Regions from separate parts of the Paenibacillus sp. FSL H7-0716 genome, predicted to be linked through region 2. Evidence: a T-box and tRNA genes for the amino acid it is inferred to sense, from the RefSeq annotation. Region 2 holds a T-box; the other holds one or more tRNA genes.
What was found. A T-box is a leader RNA that pairs with one kind of tRNA and senses whether it is charged. The one in region 2 lies ahead of tyrS (tyrosine--tRNA ligase), so its partner is inferred to be a tRNA-Tyr.
Positions count from the first base shown of each region.

Region 1: it encodes a tRNA-Tyr, which carries the amino acid that the T-box ahead of tyrS (tyrosine--tRNA ligase) is inferred to sense. The anticodon was not compared.

Region 1 covers NZ_JBBODA010000023.1:46,140-54,184, forward strand. The annotation lists rRNA gene MHH60_RS23885 (23S ribosomal RNA) at 1-2,789, shown strand, start outside; tRNA gene MHH60_RS23890 (tRNA-Ser) at 2,872-2,963, shown strand; tRNA gene MHH60_RS23895 (tRNA-Met) at 2,994-3,070, shown strand; tRNA gene MHH60_RS23900 (tRNA-Val) at 3,079-3,154, shown strand; tRNA gene MHH60_RS23905 (tRNA-Thr) at 3,187-3,262, shown strand; tRNA gene MHH60_RS23910 (tRNA-Asp) at 3,277-3,354, shown strand; tRNA gene MHH60_RS23915 (tRNA-Phe) at 3,417-3,489, shown strand; tRNA gene MHH60_RS23920 (tRNA-Tyr) at 3,498-3,583, shown strand; tRNA gene MHH60_RS23925 (tRNA-Lys) at 3,589-3,661, shown strand; gene MHH60_RS23930 (PucR family transcriptional regulator) at 3,811-4,905, shown strand; gene MHH60_RS23935 (ABC transporter ATP-binding protein) at 5,017-6,138, shown strand; gene hprK (HPr(Ser) kinase/phosphatase) at 6,349-7,287, shown strand; gene lgt (prolipoprotein diacylglyceryl transferase) at 7,300-8,045, shown strand, end outside.
Region 2 covers NZ_JBBODA010000010.1:127,201-135,245, reverse strand. The annotation lists gene MHH60_RS15455 (acetamidase/formamidase family protein) at 1-901, shown strand, start outside; gene MHH60_RS15450 (Lrp/AsnC family transcriptional regulator) at 980-1,426, opposite strand; T-box leader at 1,579-1,809, shown strand; gene tyrS (tyrosine--tRNA ligase) at 1,996-3,255, shown strand; gene MHH60_RS15440 (hypothetical protein) at 3,461-3,748, shown strand; gene MHH60_RS15435 (anaerobic sulfatase maturase) at 3,973-5,217, shown strand; gene MHH60_RS15430 (ROK family protein) at 5,281-6,480, opposite strand; gene MHH60_RS15425 (chromate transporter) at 6,667-7,329, shown strand; gene MHH60_RS15420 (chromate transporter) at 7,341-7,874, shown strand; gene MHH60_RS15415 (formylglycine-generating enzyme family protein) at 7,910-8,045, shown strand, end outside.

The sequences.
Region 1 (8,045 bases), on a different contig from region 2:
TAATTCGCAGTTACTCATTTCTGAATACATAGGAAATGTAGAGGCAGACCAGGGGAACTGAAACATCTAAGTACCCTGAGGAAGAGAAAACAATAGTGATTCCGTCAGTAGCGGCGAGCGAACGCGGAACAGCCTAAACCTAAGAGCTTGCTCTTAGGGGTTGTGGGACGTCTCACATGGAGTTACAAAGGAATATGGTAGGTGAAGAGGTCTGGAAAGGCCCGCGATAGAGGTAAAAGCCCTGTAACCTAAACTGTATTCTCTCCGAGACGGATCCCGAGTAGTGCGGGGCACGTGAAACCCCGTATGAATCCAGCAGGACCATCTGCTAAGGCTAAATACTACCTGGCGACCGATAGTGAAACAGTACCGTGAGGGAAAGGTGAAAAGCACCCCGGAAGGGGAGTGAAATAGAACCTGAAACCGTGTGCTTACAAAAAGTCAGAGCCCGATCTATGGGTGATGGCGTGCCTTTTGTAGAATGAACCGGCGAGTTACGTTTAACATGCAAGGTTAAGCCGAGAAGGTGGAGCCGCAGCGAAAGCGAGTCTGAATAGGGCGACTTAGTATGTGGACGTAGACCCGAAACCGTGTGATCTACCCCTGTCCAGGGTGAAGGTGCGGTAACACGCACTGGAGGCCCGAACCCACGTACGTTGAAAAGTGCGGGGATGAGGTGGGGGTAGCGGAGAAATTCCAATCGAACTCGGAGATAGCTGGTTCTCCCCGAAATAGCTTTAGGGCTAGCCTCGGTATAAGAGTAGTGGAGGTAGAGCACTGATTGGGTGCGGGGTCCGCAAGGATTACCAAGCTCAGTCAAACTCCGAATGCCATATACTTATTGCCGGGAGTCAGACAGTGAGTGCTAAGATCCATTGTCAAAAGGGAAACAGCCCAGACCATCAGCTAAGGTCCCCAAGTGTGTGTTAAGTGGGAAAGGATGTGGAGTTGCACAGACAACCAGGATGTTGGCTTAGAAGCAGCCACCATTGAAAGAGTGCGTAATAGCTCACTGGTCGAGTGACTCTGCGCCGAAAATGTAACGGGGCTAAACACACCACCGAAGCTATGGCTAGATACGTATGTATCTGGGGTAGGGGAGCGTTGTGTAGGGGTTGAAGGTGTACTGAAAAGAGCGCTGGACACTACACAAGTGAGAATGCCGGTATGAGTAACGAAAAGATCAGTGAGAATCTGATCCGCCGAAAGCCCAAGGTTTCCTGAGGAAGGCTCGTCCGCTCAGGGTAAGTCGGGACCTAAGGCGAGGCCGAAAGGCGTAGTCGAAGGACAACAGTTTGAAATTACTGTACCACCGTAATCCGCTATGAGCGATGGGGTGACGCAGGAGGGTAGTGACGCGGACTGATGGATGTCCGTCTAAGCAGTGAGGCTGATGTGTAGGCAAATCCGCACATCATTAAGGCTGGGCTGTGATGGGGAGCGAAAATTGTAGTAGCGAAGGTCATGATCTCACACTGCCAAGAAAAGCCTCTAGCCAGGAGAAGGTGCCCGTACCGCAAACCGACACAGGTAGGCGAGAAGAGAATTCTAAGGCGCGCGGAAGAACTCTCGTTAAGGAACTCGGCAAAATGACCCCGTAACTTCGGGAGAAGGGGTGCCCCGGTAGTGTGAATAGCACGAGGGGGCCGCAGTGAAAAGGCCCAAGCGACTGTTTAGCAAAAACACAGGTCTGTGCGAAGCCGCAAGGCGAAGTATACGGGCTGACGCCTGCCCGGTGCTGGAAGGTTAAGGGGAGTGGTTAGGGGTAACCCGAAGCTATGAACCGAAGCCCCAGTAAACGGCGGCCGTAACTATAACGGTCCTAAGGTAGCGAAATTCCTTGTCAGGTAAATTCTGACCCGCACGAATGGCGTAACGACTTGGGCGCTGTCTCAACGAGAGATCCGGTGAAATTTTAATACCTGTGAAGATGCAGGTTACCCGCGACAAGACGGAAAGACCCCATGGAGCTTTACTGCAGCTTGATATTGAATTTGGGTACGATCTGTACAGGATAGGTGGGAGCCGTAGAAATCGGAGCGCAAGCTTCGGTGGAGGCGCCGTTGGGATACCACCCTGATCGTATCTAGGTTCTAACCTAGTGCCCTAATCGGGTACGGGGACCGTGTCAGGCGGGCAGTTTGACTGGGGCGGTCGCCTCCTAAAGAGTAACGGAGGCGTTCCAAGGTTCCCTCAGAATGGTTGGAAATCATTCGCAGAGTGCAAAGGCATAAGGGAGCTTGACTGCGAGACCTACAAGTCGAGCAGGGACGAAAGTCGGACTTAGTGATCCGGTGGTACCGCATGGAAGGGCCATCGCTCAACGGATAAAAGCTACCCTGGGGATAACAGGCTTATCTCCCCCAAGAGTCCACATCGACGGGGAGGTTTGGCACCTCGATGTCGGCTCATCGCATCCTGGGGCTGAAGTAGGTCCCAAGGGTTGGGCTGTTCGCCCATTAAAGCGGTACGCGAGCTGGGTTCAGAACGTCGTGAGACAGTTCGGTCCCTATCTGTCGTGGGCGCAGGAAATTTGAGAGGAGCTGTCCTTAGTACGAGAGGACCGGGATGGACGTACCGCTGGTGCACCAGTTGTTCCGCCAGGAGCATGGCTGGGTAGCTACGTACGGACGGGATAAGCGCTGAAAGCATCTAAGCGTGAAGCCCCCCTCAAGATGAGATTTCCCAATTAGTAAGACCCCTTGAAGACGACGAGGTAGATAGGTTGGAGGTGGAAGTGCAGCAATGCATGGAGCTGACCAATACTAATCGGTCGAGGGCTTATCCTATACTTAGAATGCAGATTTGTTTCGGATTCAGTTTTCAGGGAGTCAAATTCCTGTTTGGATTGCTGTGGTACTGATATCGTTTGGAGAGATACCCAAGTGGCTATAAGGGGACCCTCTGCTAAGGGGTTAGACTGCGTAAGCGGTGCGTGGGTTCGAATCCCACTCTCTCCGCCATTTTCAATCCATAGCAATACTAATTATTGTGGCGGTGTAGCTCAGCTGGCTAGAGCGTACGGTTCATACCCGTGAGGTCGGGGGTTCGATCCCCTTCGCCGCTACCATAATACCTGGAGGCTTAGCTCAGCTGGGAGAGCATCTGCCTTACAAGCAGAGGGTCGGGGGTTCGATCCCCTCAGCCTCCACCATTTTCATCTTTTTAGAATTGCTTTTACACCGTGCCGGTGTAGCTCAACTGGTAGAGCAACTGACTTGTAATCAGTAGGTTGGGGGTTCAAGTCCTCTCGCCGGCACCATTTTTATTTAATGCGGAACCGTGGTGTAGTTGGCCTAACATGCCTGCCTGTCACGCAGGAGACCGCGGGTTCGAATCCCGTCGGTTCCGCCATTTTTTCCACAAAATGAGTGGGAAGTGTAAGACTTTTCCGCTTAATTGTCATGTAATCTTATGGCTCGGTAGCTCAGTCGGTAGAGCAGAGGACTGAAAATCCTCGTGTCGGCGGTTCGATTCCGTCCCGAGCCACCTTTTTTGGGGGATTAGCGAAGTGGCCAAACGCATCAGACTGTAAATCTGCTCACGTACGTGTTCGGTGGTTCGAATCCATCATCCCCCACCATTTATGAGCCATTAGCTCAGTTGGTAGAGCACCTGACTTTTAATCAGGGTGTCGAAGGTTCGAGTCCTTCATGGCTCATCCCAAACAGAAAGTCATCACCTTAGGGTGGTGGCTTTTTTTGTGTTTTTATGTCGTATTATAGTAGCGCGCTGCTGTAGTGATTAACATAATATTAGAGAATATGCTAAAATAGGCGAAAAGAGCAAAAGTGGTGGAGTATGGTGACTATGGATAGCGAAACATTGCGGAAAAAGTTAGAGCAGCTCACCGGAAAGAAAACCGGAATCAAGCAGTTAGGGAGGCAACATTCAGCTTCTCTTTTTAGCCTGGGATTGGAAGCACAAGAACAGCCGGTAATCCATGAGGGTCATCTTTGGGCACCATTATATGAGACTGATGGACGTGTAACCGCTGTCTGGGTGGAATTGGATGGACTTAACTCTTTGGAAATACAATTAGTGAATTATGCGGTTCGAAACTTTGCAATTGCACTAAAAGCTACTGGGGTTAGAGAAGAAGGGGAAGCGGAGGCTCGGCAGCTGGGTACCTGGTTGAACACCGAACTGGAGCAAGAGAAAAATGACTCTGAGATACCCGATGAGATGGCTCTAAAGGGACGTTTATTCGGAGATATGGTTCCATTCCTACTTAGCAGTGAGAATGCACATAGCCCGCAGATCACTTATCGTTCCTTAATGAAGCTGTTGCGCAGCTATTTTGAGAATGAAATTCTGCTTATACCTCTTCAAGAAAAAGAATGGTTAATATTGGCCCGGAAGGAATTACTCACGGGCGGAGATGATAAGGATGAGGAAGAAGAGAGCGTAGATGAAATTCTGGCTCAGACAAGCATGGGCTTACACGAACTGATAGCCAGCGAATGGGTAGGTGTATTCCATTTGGCTGTAGCTCCGGCTATCGTTCCTGTTAAGGGATTGACGGGATCCGTGGCCTTGTTGAGAGAGACTATTGTACTCGGACGAATTTTCCAAGTGGGTGAATATATTCATTTACCTTGGGAGCTGCATTTGGAACGTTTGGTTAACAGCATTCCTGATGCACGGCGTAAACAGTTACTTGGACAGATTGGCGACTATTCTTCCGTATTATCAGATAAAGAAATGCTGATGACTCTGGAGACGTTTTTTGAGATGGATTGTAATGTAAGTGAAACAGCCAAGAAGCTATATATTCATCGCAACACGCTTTTATACCGTCTGGACAAGATAAAGCAGGAGACGGGTGCCGATGTGCGTAGCTTTGGGGACGCTGCTATTGTGAAGCTTACTATGCTTTTGTATAAAGTGACGAAAAGGAAATAGGTTTTTTGTGAACGTTACAAATAGCCACCGTGTCCCGTCTAGGGTAATATAAATGTACAAGGAAAAAAGAATTTTTCAATTAATCAATAATTAACTCGAGGGGGAAATACAATGGCAGGCGTACGTTTAGAGCATATTTTCAAAAAATACCCGGGTTCAGATAAAGCAACAGTAATGGATATCAATCTTGATATTAAAGATAAGGAATTTCTAGTATTGGTTGGACCATCCGGTTGCGGTAAATCCACAACTTTGCGTATGATCGCTGGTCTGGAAGAAATCTCCGAAGGTAAAATGTACATTGGCGATCGTGTAGTCAACGACGTTGCACCTAAAGACCGCGATATCGCGATGGTATTCCAATCCTACGCACTGTATCCGCATATGAGCGTATACCAAAACATGGCTTTCGGTTTGAAACTTCGTAAAGTGAAGAAAGATGAAATCGACAAGAAAGTACGTGAAGCTGCTAGAATTCTCGATATCGAGCATTTGCTAGATCGTAAACCAAAAGCACTTTCCGGTGGTCAACGCCAACGTGTCGCTTTGGGACGCGCTATCGTACGTGATCCACAAGTCTTCTTGATGGATGAGCCTCTTTCCAACTTGGATGCTAAACTTCGTGGTCAAATGCGCGCTGAAATCACTAAACTGGTTAAACGCCTTGAAACCACTTGTATCTACGTAACGCATGACCAAACAGAAGCTATGACAATGGGTGACCGTATCGTAGTTATGTATGATGGTATCATTCAACAAGCTGCTTCCCCTGAAGAGTTGTACAATGAACCAACTAACCTGTTCGTAGCTGGATTTATCGGATCCCCTACAATGAACTTTATCAATGGTACTTTGTCCGAAGCAAACGGTTCTGTCCGTTTCCGTGCTGAGAACCTTGATGTTGAAGTACCAGGCGGAAAGGCTCAAATCATCCGCAGCAAAGGCTACATTGGCAAAGAAGTAATTATGGGCGTTCGTCCAGAAGATATCCATGAAGAGCCAGTATTCTTGGAAGCTTCCCCGAACACAATCTTTACTTCATTGGTTGATGTAACTGAAAACCTTGGTCACGAAATGCTCCTTTACTTGAGCGGCCTTGGTAAATCTACTGTAATCGCTCGTGTAGATGGACGTTCCACTACTCGCGAAGGCAGCAAGCCAAAATTGGCTATCGATATGAACAAAGTTCACTTCTTCGATAAAGAATCCGAAGTAAACATTCTGTTGGGATAAGATCACAGGATCTTTTCTCTCTTGATAAAGCCACCCGAAAGGGTGGCTTTATTGTTTAATTAGGGTCGTAATGGATAGGCGTTAAGATTGCATTCACAAGCGTTATCAATTAAGATAGCAGGAGAATTACCTCCGGAATTGTAATGAGATCGCTGTCAACCGGACGCAGTAAGCGGACATATACCGCAGGTGACGAAAGGACGAATTTACATGGCTAAGAAAGTAAAAGTATCTGAATTGGTACAACATTTTCAATTAGAGGTTATTTCCGGCCAGGAAGGTCTAAAGCGACCTATTACGGTCGATGACCTGAATCGCCCTGGACTAGAGATTGCTGGTTATTTCGAATATTATCCGGAAGAACGTGTTCAACTATTAGGTAAGACAGAACTCGCATTCTTCTCCATGCTGCCTGAAGCTGAACGTAAAAGTAGGCTTCGTGGAATCTGTAATGACAATACCCCTTGTATCGTAATTACCCGTAGTTTGGATGTGCCACAGGAGTTAATTGATATAAGTAATGAAAAGGGACTTCCTGTGCTGCGTAGCTCGATGGCTACGACTATTTTCTCCAGCCGTTTGACGAGCTTCTTAGAAGGGAGATTAGCCCCTACAGCAACGATTCATGGTGTACTCTGTGATGTATATGGTGTAGGTATGCTGATTACTGGTAGTAGTGGTATTGGTAAGAGTGAGACAGCCCTTGAACTTGTAAAACGTGGACATAGACTGATCGCTGATGATGCCGTGGAAATCCGCCAGACTTCAGATAACCAGCTGCATGGTACAGCCCCTGAGTTGATCCGTCACTTGTTGGAAATTCGCGGAGTAGGTATCATCAACGTAATGACACTTTTTGGTGCGGGTGCTATCCGTAATCATAAACGGATTACACTTGTCGTTAGATTAGAGGCTTGGCAGCAAGACAAGCAGTATGACCGGCTTGGACTTGATGAGGAAACGACGCGGATTATTGATACCGATGTTCCACTTGTAACCATTCCTGTACGTCCAGGACGTAACCTTGCCGTTATTATTGAGGTTGCTGCGATGAACTATCGCCTGAAGCAAATGGGCTTTAATGCAGCCCTGCAGTTTACGAATAAGTTAACTGCGACCATATCTGAGGATATGGACGATCTCGATTAGGAGTGTGAGACAATGTTCCCATTAGCAATAGATCCTATTGTATTCTCAATTGGATCACTGCCTGTACACTGGTACGGGTTAATACTAGGGGTCGGTGCACTCGCGGGATTATTTCTTGCGATCCGCGAGGGCAAACGGTTCGGAATCCCGCAAGAATTCTTTATGGATATGCTGCTACTGGGTGTACCCTCGGCAATTATAGGGGCACGGATTTATTTTGTAGCTTTTAAATGGGACGATTATAAGCATAATCTGATAGACGTCTTTAAGATCTGGAATGGCGGTATCGCCATTTACGGCGCATTAATAGGAGCGATTATTTGCGGAATTATTTATTTCCGTTATAAGGGTTACCCTTTCTGGCGTATTGTTGATATTTGCGCACCTGGACTACTGGCGGGTCAAATGATTGGCCGCTGGGGAAACTTTGTCAACCAAGAGGCATACGGCAGCGTAGTTGAGGAATCTTTTTTACGGGATAAACTGCATTTACCTGACTTCATCGTTAATCAAATGTACATAGGGGATGCTTTTCATCATCCGACTTTCCTGTATGAATCTCTATGGAGCTTACTAGGGATTGCGTTATTGATGATTCTCCGTCGTCAGAAGTTTGTACGCGCTGGAGAAATCTTCATGTCTTACTTTATATGGTATTCCATCGGTCGGTTCTTCATCGAGGCTGTGCGTACTGACAGTTTAGCCTTTAACGGAAGTGCAGGACTGGCTTCGTTTATAAATGGCTTATGGAGTCCGAT
Region 2 (8,045 bases):
TGTTATCGTTGACCATAATACGATTGATAAGAACTTCGATGTGCTAAAAGGTGTGAAAATTCCGGTACGTCTCCACTTTGGTACAATGGGTGTGGCGCCAAAAGAAGCGGATGTTGTTGACTCCGTTCCACCTTCTTACAACGGCGGTAACGTAGATGATTGGCGGATTACCGAAGGTGCAACGATGTATTATCCTGTATCCGTAGCTGGTGCACTACTGTCGATCGGTGACCCGCATGCCGGTCAAGGCGATTCGGAGATTAACGGAACTGCGATTGAGACATCGGTCACAGGGGATATACAAGTTATTCTTCATAAAAAAACATCGCTTAACAACAAGCTGAAAGGTTTAAACTTCCCATTACTTGAAAATGAGAACGAGTGGGTCGTGCATGGATTCAGCTACGCTAATTATTTGGAGGAGCTGGGGGCTAGTGCTCAGACGGATATCTTCAAAAACTCATCCATCGACAAAGCCATGAAGGATGCCGCTCATAAAACAAAAGATTTTTTAATGGCTGGAATGGAATTGAGCGAAGATGAAGCGTATTCTCTGATGTCTGTGTCAGCTGATTTTGGAATTACACAAGTGGTGGATGGAAACTGGGGCGTACACGCCTTAATTGATAAAGGTCAATTCGGCGATTCTGAGCGCAAGCCCGTGGTTTTACGGAGCAGCTTTGAGAACTTTGGAGCAAAGGTTGGCTGGCAGCCAGCCACTAAGACAGTTACGCTGAGCTACAATGGCAATGTACTGGAGATGAAGGTTGGAGCGACAACGGGAATTTACAACGGAGAGACAGTGAAGCTTGTAGCCCCATTAAGTGTTGTGAACGGGCAGGTTGTGGTCAGCGAATATTTCGTGAACTTTTATAAAGCTAAGCTGGCTAAGACAGAGTAGGACGAAATAGCAATTATTTGATAATTCTAATAAAAATTTAGATGAGAAAAGAACCGTCTTTATAGGCGGTTCTTTTTCTTATATATTTAAGCCGTCTTGATTTTTGTGGCGTTTCAATAAAATTTGGTTTTCTACACGTACCAGTCCATCCAGACAATAGATTGATTCATGCATAAACCGTTCCATCTCTTCAAGATTCTCAACTAAGATGTGAATATGCAGAATACAAGGTCCTGTCATTTCGTATAATACAGCTACACGTTCGTTTTCTTTTAATACGTCGACAATATGATTCAAATGAGCAGGTTCTACTTCAAGTTCCAGGTAGGCCGAGATTTTCTTTCCTAACTTTTCGGCACTGATGACAATCGAGAACTGTTCAATAATCCCTTGATTGACTAGCCGATCAATACGGTCTTTCACCGCGACACTTGATAAACTGACTTCTTTAGCTAGATCAGTATAGGAAATTCTGCTGTTTTGGGCCAGCCGCATCAAAATATGGTTATCGATAGGATCTAGCATGCGGATTCGTTCACCTCTTTTTTCGTAATTGTATCAGAAAAAAAGTGGTAATGCCTATTAGCGCTTTACAGTAGAAGTGTGTGGCGGCATTCTCTGCTGAAGGTAGTTGACATAAAAGAATTATTTCACTATACTGGCTGTAATCTTATATACGATATACGTTGAAGGAGCCCAGTAGTAACTTAGTCCCTGTTCCAGAAAGCCGGGGGTTGATGAAACCCGGTACACACTAAGCTTACGAATTACACTTTGGAGTATCTTGGGTAACACCGAGCGGAATGGCGAACGATATCTCGTCAAGAGTGGTATCAATGGTATGCTTGAGTATAAGCGTTTCATGGGTGCAATCTGGGTGGTAACACGGTTATTCAATCGTCCCTATGTCTACAATAGACAAAGGGACGATTTTTTTGTTTTTAAATATAAGGATTTATAGGGTTCACTTCATCAATGATCCTTATATTTCTCGCTGAAACGGTACCGTCCTAAACAGGAGGACAGAGCCGTTTCCGCTTGGCGGACTGATGTTTCATTATAGGATAACTACTAATTTTGAGGGGTGTAAGGAAATGAATATTATCGACGAACTAGAATGGCGCGATGCCATCAATCAACAAACAGATGCCGAAGGGCTTAGAGAACTGACCAATCAAAAATCGGTATCTCTGTACTGCGGTGTAGATCCAACGGGTGACAGTATGCATATTGGCCACTTGATTCCATTCATGGTGCTCAAAAGATTCCAGCTGGCAGGACATCGTCCGGTTATTCTAATTGGTGGGGCTACGGGAACGATCGGTGATCCAAGTGGACGTCAATCCGAACGCTCTTTGCAAACGCTGGAGCAAGTCCAAGCCAACGTTGATGCACTTACAGCACAAATGAAAAAATTGTTCGTGACTGATGGCGACAATCAAATCCGCATGGTGAACAACTACGATTGGACGCATAAAATCAATGTTATCGAATTTTTACGTGACTATGGTAAAAACTTCAGCATCAATTCGATGCTTGCCAAGGATGTTGTAGCGAGCAGATTGGACAGCGGAATTTCCTTTACGGAATTCTCCTACCAAATCCTGCAATCCCTGGACTACCTGCATCTGTTCCAGCATGAAGATGTGCAGCTGCAAATCGGTGGTTCTGACCAATGGGGGAACATCACAAGTGGCTTAGATCTGATTCGTAAAAAAGAAGGTTCTGAAGCGGTAGCATTCGGACTTACCATCCCGCTTATGCTGAAAGCCGATGGTACAAAATTCGGTAAAACAGCTGGCGGAGCCATTTGGCTGGATCCGAACAAAACGACAGCTTTTGAATTCTACCAGTTCTGGGCAAATACAGATGACCGTGATGTTGTGAAATACCTGAAGTACTTTACCTTCCTCTCTAAAGAGCAAATTGATGCACTTGCAGAAAAGGTGCAAACCGAACCGCATAAACGTGAAGCGCAAATAACACTGGCTGAAGAAATGACCAGATTCGTACATGGTGAGGAATTGCTGGAGCAGGCTAAACGTATTACTGCCGCTCTGTTCAGTGGAGATATTAAATCTCTGACCGCTGACGAGATCGAGCAAGGCTTCAAGGAAATGCCGACCTTCGAAACGACATTGGAGTCCAAAAATATCGTGGAGTGGCTGGTAGATCTAGGAATTGAGCCATCCAAACGTCAAGCACGTGAAGACATCACCAAAGGCGCAATTTCCATGAACGGTGAAAAAGTTAGCGATGTAGCATTTGAAGTTACAGCCAGCGAAGCCATCGGCGGACGTTTTATCATTATCCGTAAGGGGAAGAAAAACTACAGCCTGGTGAAATTGTCCTAATAATAAGAAGCCTTCCTTATGAATAAGGAAGGCTTTTTGTTGTATTTTAAGTATAGAGGCCGACTATTTGCATATTAAGTGAAATTTGAAAGGTGAAATCGTCAAAATTATGGTAAGCTTAGGATTCGTGTGATTTATGGATTAACATGATATTCTACAACTATAACAGAAAATTAGGAGTGGTAATTTGAGAAGACAAAAACCAATGACCATGGAAGAATTAATGAATGAGTTACAAGGACAGAAAACGTATCAAGAAGATCCCAATCACATCTCTTTCGAAAAATTGTTTAATGAAGCGTTTATGAGTAAGTATTCCAATTACAAAAGTTTCGATGAGTTTGTAACCAAAGGGAACTTTCAAGTAAAGACAGAAGAAGATGTTGCTGACATACCTGATGAACTCTTTGATCGTCATGTTGTTAGGGAGACGAAGTTTGCGGATTGGAAATCCATGTTGGAAACAGCAAATAGAGAATACGTCCGTAATTAATAAGACTTAGTCTCTAACTACCGTTAGTTAGACTCATCCACAAAGAAACTGCACACCCTTATTGCTTTGTTCCAACGGACAATGGGGAGTGCAGCTTTTTTATGCCCAGTTATTCGACCAGCTATGATGTTTTACTCATCGTTGACTTGCAGATCTATGATTTAATTGAACAAATAGGAATTAGGTTCTACAAAGATAGTATTACATAGGAGGGGCAGAATCGTATGACTGCATGTATACAAACCTCTAAGCAGGAGACCCTTCATGTCATGTGGAAAACCGTCTCAGAGGATTGTAATCTAGCCTGTGATTATTGCTATTACAGTACAGCCGGGGGACATCCTCAGCAACCGATCCGGGTGATGGATACGGAGCTTCTGGAGCGGTTTATCGCTCAGTACATGAAAAGATCATCAGGGATAGCGACTTTCTCTTGGCAGGGTGGGGAGCCATTATTGGCCGGACTTTCGTATTTTGAACAAGTGATTTCATTTCAAGCTAAGTACGCTCCGCCTCATACGATGATCAGTAATGCACTGCAGACCAATGGAACGCTTATCCATGAGAAATGGGCGAAATTTTTTAAACGGTATAACTTTTTGGTTGGGATTAGTCTGGATGGCCCAGAGCCTATTCATGATGCTCATCGTGTAACGGGTTCGGGGAAAGGCAGTTATAGTCTAGTTATGCGTGGGATTCGTCATTTACAGAATGAGGGTGTGGAGTATAGTATTCTAACGGTGATTCATGAAGATAACGTGACGAAACCAGAGGAGTTGATGGCATTTTATCTAGAACATACCTTTCCGAATATTCAGTTTATCCCCTGCATGGATTTTGTTTCTCAGAAAAGTGATGTAGCGGGACGTTTCCGAATTACACCTGAACAATACGGAGTCTTTTTATGCCGTACATTTGACCTTTGGTACAACGGTGGGTATCCAGAGCTTCCTATTCGTATTTTTGAGAATATGCTTCTTGTATTCATGCATCGTGAGGCAGAGTTATGCGTTCACAACTCATGTTGCCCGAAGATGATGGTGCTTGAAACGAACGGGGATGCCTACCCTTGCGATTTCTTTATTGATGAAGAGCATAGGCTGGGAAATATCGGCCAAACTGACCTGAAAGCGCTGCTAACCAGCCCAGTATATGATGATTTTTTGTTAATGAAGCCCAATATGAATGAATCATGCTATAAGTGTGAGTACCTTAGCTTTTGCAATGGGGGATGTCCGCGCAACCGGAATTGGCTTGATGTTAATGATCGGACTGAGGTTGATTATTTCTGCCATAGTTACAAAATGTTCTACTCACACGCCTATGAACGCATGTTATTACTGGCGAACCGACTTAGATCGGAGCGGATGCTGGAGTACAGGAAAAGTGCAAAACCACTTCCGGGTCGAAATGATCCATGTCTCTGCGGAAGCGGGAAGAAATTCAAAAATTGCTGTCAGGCATTATAGCTTTGACTAGATAAGGTTGTCCCAACAGTCATGCAAAGGATTGGGAACAACCTTTTTGTTATGCTATAGAACCATATGATTTCTCGCCATTATTGCCGCACCAGTCACCACAGCTTCTTCTTTTAATATACCTAGGGAGAAGTGAGGTTGGTATTCAGGATAACGGTAAGTGTTTCTCTGTGCCACCTCCACCGCTGTTTGGAAAAACAACTCGTGAGAGTGAATGAGCGCACCGCCTAGAATGATGGTCTCTGGATGAAACAGGTTGATAACGTTAGCGAGCCCGATCCCGAAATGGCTGGCAGCTTGGGTAAATAATTCACGCGCATGTGGATTACCGTCTCTAAAGGCTTGTACCAATACATCATAAGTCAGCTTCTCAGGCGCCACTTTATATCTTTGGAGGATCAGATCGTTGTCCATTTTCGCCTCCGAGCGTGCACTTTGTTCTATGGCCTGCACAGATACAAATGCTTCCAGAGCCCCGTAGTTCCCGTCATGATTTAATCGGGGTCCATCTGTCTGGATGATCATTTGACCGATTGCATCTTCCATATCCATTGTGCCATGAACAATACTTCCATGCGACATCATCGCATACCGGAGTCCTGCTCCAGCATGTACATAAAGCATATGCTGAATGTTTGCGTGACGGATAGACCATCGTTCCCCAAGCAATGCGGAATTGGCACCGTTGTCCAACCAAGCTTTGAACCCCGTCCGTTCCTCCACCAGTTTGCAAATCGGCAGATTGTTCCAGCCTGAAGAAGGGAAGTGCAGCGGTTTTAGGATCAAACCATGTTCCCGATCAAGTGGCCCCACAGCCCCTATTCCTATCCCGATGATTTGGCTGTCCACTAACTGATGGTCCCGAAGGAAAGCGCGTATTTGATTACTGATATGATCTATAAATCTTTCAGGTGTGAATGCCTGATCCATTCGCCAGTGAACAATTGATTTTGGGTTCATTTGCATATCAAATAAACCAAGAGAAGAATACACCCTGGAAATCTCTAACCCGATTATATAACCGTAGGAAGGATTGATCTGGTATAAAATAGGTCTTCTGCCTCCGCTAGATTCCCCAAATCCGCTTTCTATCAGCAAGCCTTCTTCCGTCATCTCATCCAATATCCGGGTCATTGTGCTTTTGGTAAGTGAAAATGTCTGTAGAAGATCCAACTTGGAAACAGTACCTTGTTCGGCGATTCGGTCGTATAGAAGTTTTTTTGGTGATGGAATGTGTGTCGAGCGCTTTTCCACGATATACCTCCAAGCTATATATAGGATGAACTTGTAAGATCGTTTTTTATATAGTTTGTATTTATTAACATGAATATAGTATAACTCATAAACCCTTGGTTGTATTTTACCGTTCAAAAAACTTAATTCCATTTTGGGAAAAAGTGATATAATGAAATTACGACAGATTATAAAAGGGTGGATTCCATGAGAACAACTATGAAAACAGATATGATACCGAATACAGATCTGAGGATAAGTCTACTTTTTCAGTTGTTTTGGGTATTTGTTCGAATTGGTCCTGTAACCTTCGGGGGAGGTTATGCGATGATCCCTATGATCGAACGGGAAATTTCCGCTAAACGAAAATGGCTGGGTGAAGAGGAGATGGATGAAATTCTATCTTTAGCTGGTGCTGCACCTGGGGGTGTAGGTGTAAATGCAGCGGCATTCATTGGTTATCGTCTTGCTGGTGTGAAGGGGGCGATTGCTGCAATCGCAGGGATAACGATTCCAACCTTTATCATTGTTTGTTTGCTTAGCGCCGTATACTCCCAACTGGCCGACCAGCCAAAAGTCATTGCCGCTATGAAAGGGATAAATGGTGCTGTTATTGCCTTGATCCTAGTAGCTGCATATCGAATGGCCAAGAACGCTATAATTGACAAGACTACCGCTGTTACGGCGTTAGTTATACCGGTTGTTTTACTGGTTTTTGGAATTAATCCCATTTACGTGATTGCAGTTGGTTTATGTATTGGGTTTGTATATCTGCAAATTAAACAGCTCTTAGGGCTCCAAGTTCGAACGGAGAAGGAGTCCTTGAAAGCTTCTGATGAAGAGTCGAATTATCCGGAGTATTACATCTAGGGGGAAGCGATGTGATTTGGAGTTTATTTTTCACTTTTATAAAAATAGGTCTTCTGTCTTTTGGAGGAGGGTACGCCATCATTCCGATGATTCAGCATGAAGCCATGGCTGGGGGTTGGTTATCCGAAGGGGAATTTCAAGAGGTAGTTTCCATCGCAGGGATGTCACCTGGTCCTGTTGCGACGAACAGTGCAACCTTAATCGGATATCGTATAGCCGGAATGGAAGGAGCGATTGTGTCAACATTAGGCATGGTTCTGCCCTCGTTTTTAATCATCATTGTTATTTCTGTCTTCTTTTATCGGGTGAGGGATAGTCAATGGATTAAAACGTTATTTTATGGTTTGCGGCCAGTGATTACAGGCTTGATTGCCTATGCTGCGATTCGTTTTGGCTTAAATAGCGTGGAACATACTTATATTACTTGGCAGACCCTTGGCATGTTGATCATTGTATTCGCTGCACTTTATGGTTTAATGAAATATAAGCTGCATCCGCTCACCATCATCGTTGCCTCTGGCATTCTTGGGGTAGCTTTTTTTTAGACAGAGCCGGGACGATCCCAGATTGGAGGTAAATCATGTCAGAGAATATACGGGCATGTTGTTCAGCTAGTCGAAATCAAGTCGCGAAACAAGAATCTATTGATGTTTGTAAGGAGAACACAACGGTTCAAGGAGTAACAGGGGGGAAAGGTTTCTCGGATATGATCCTTA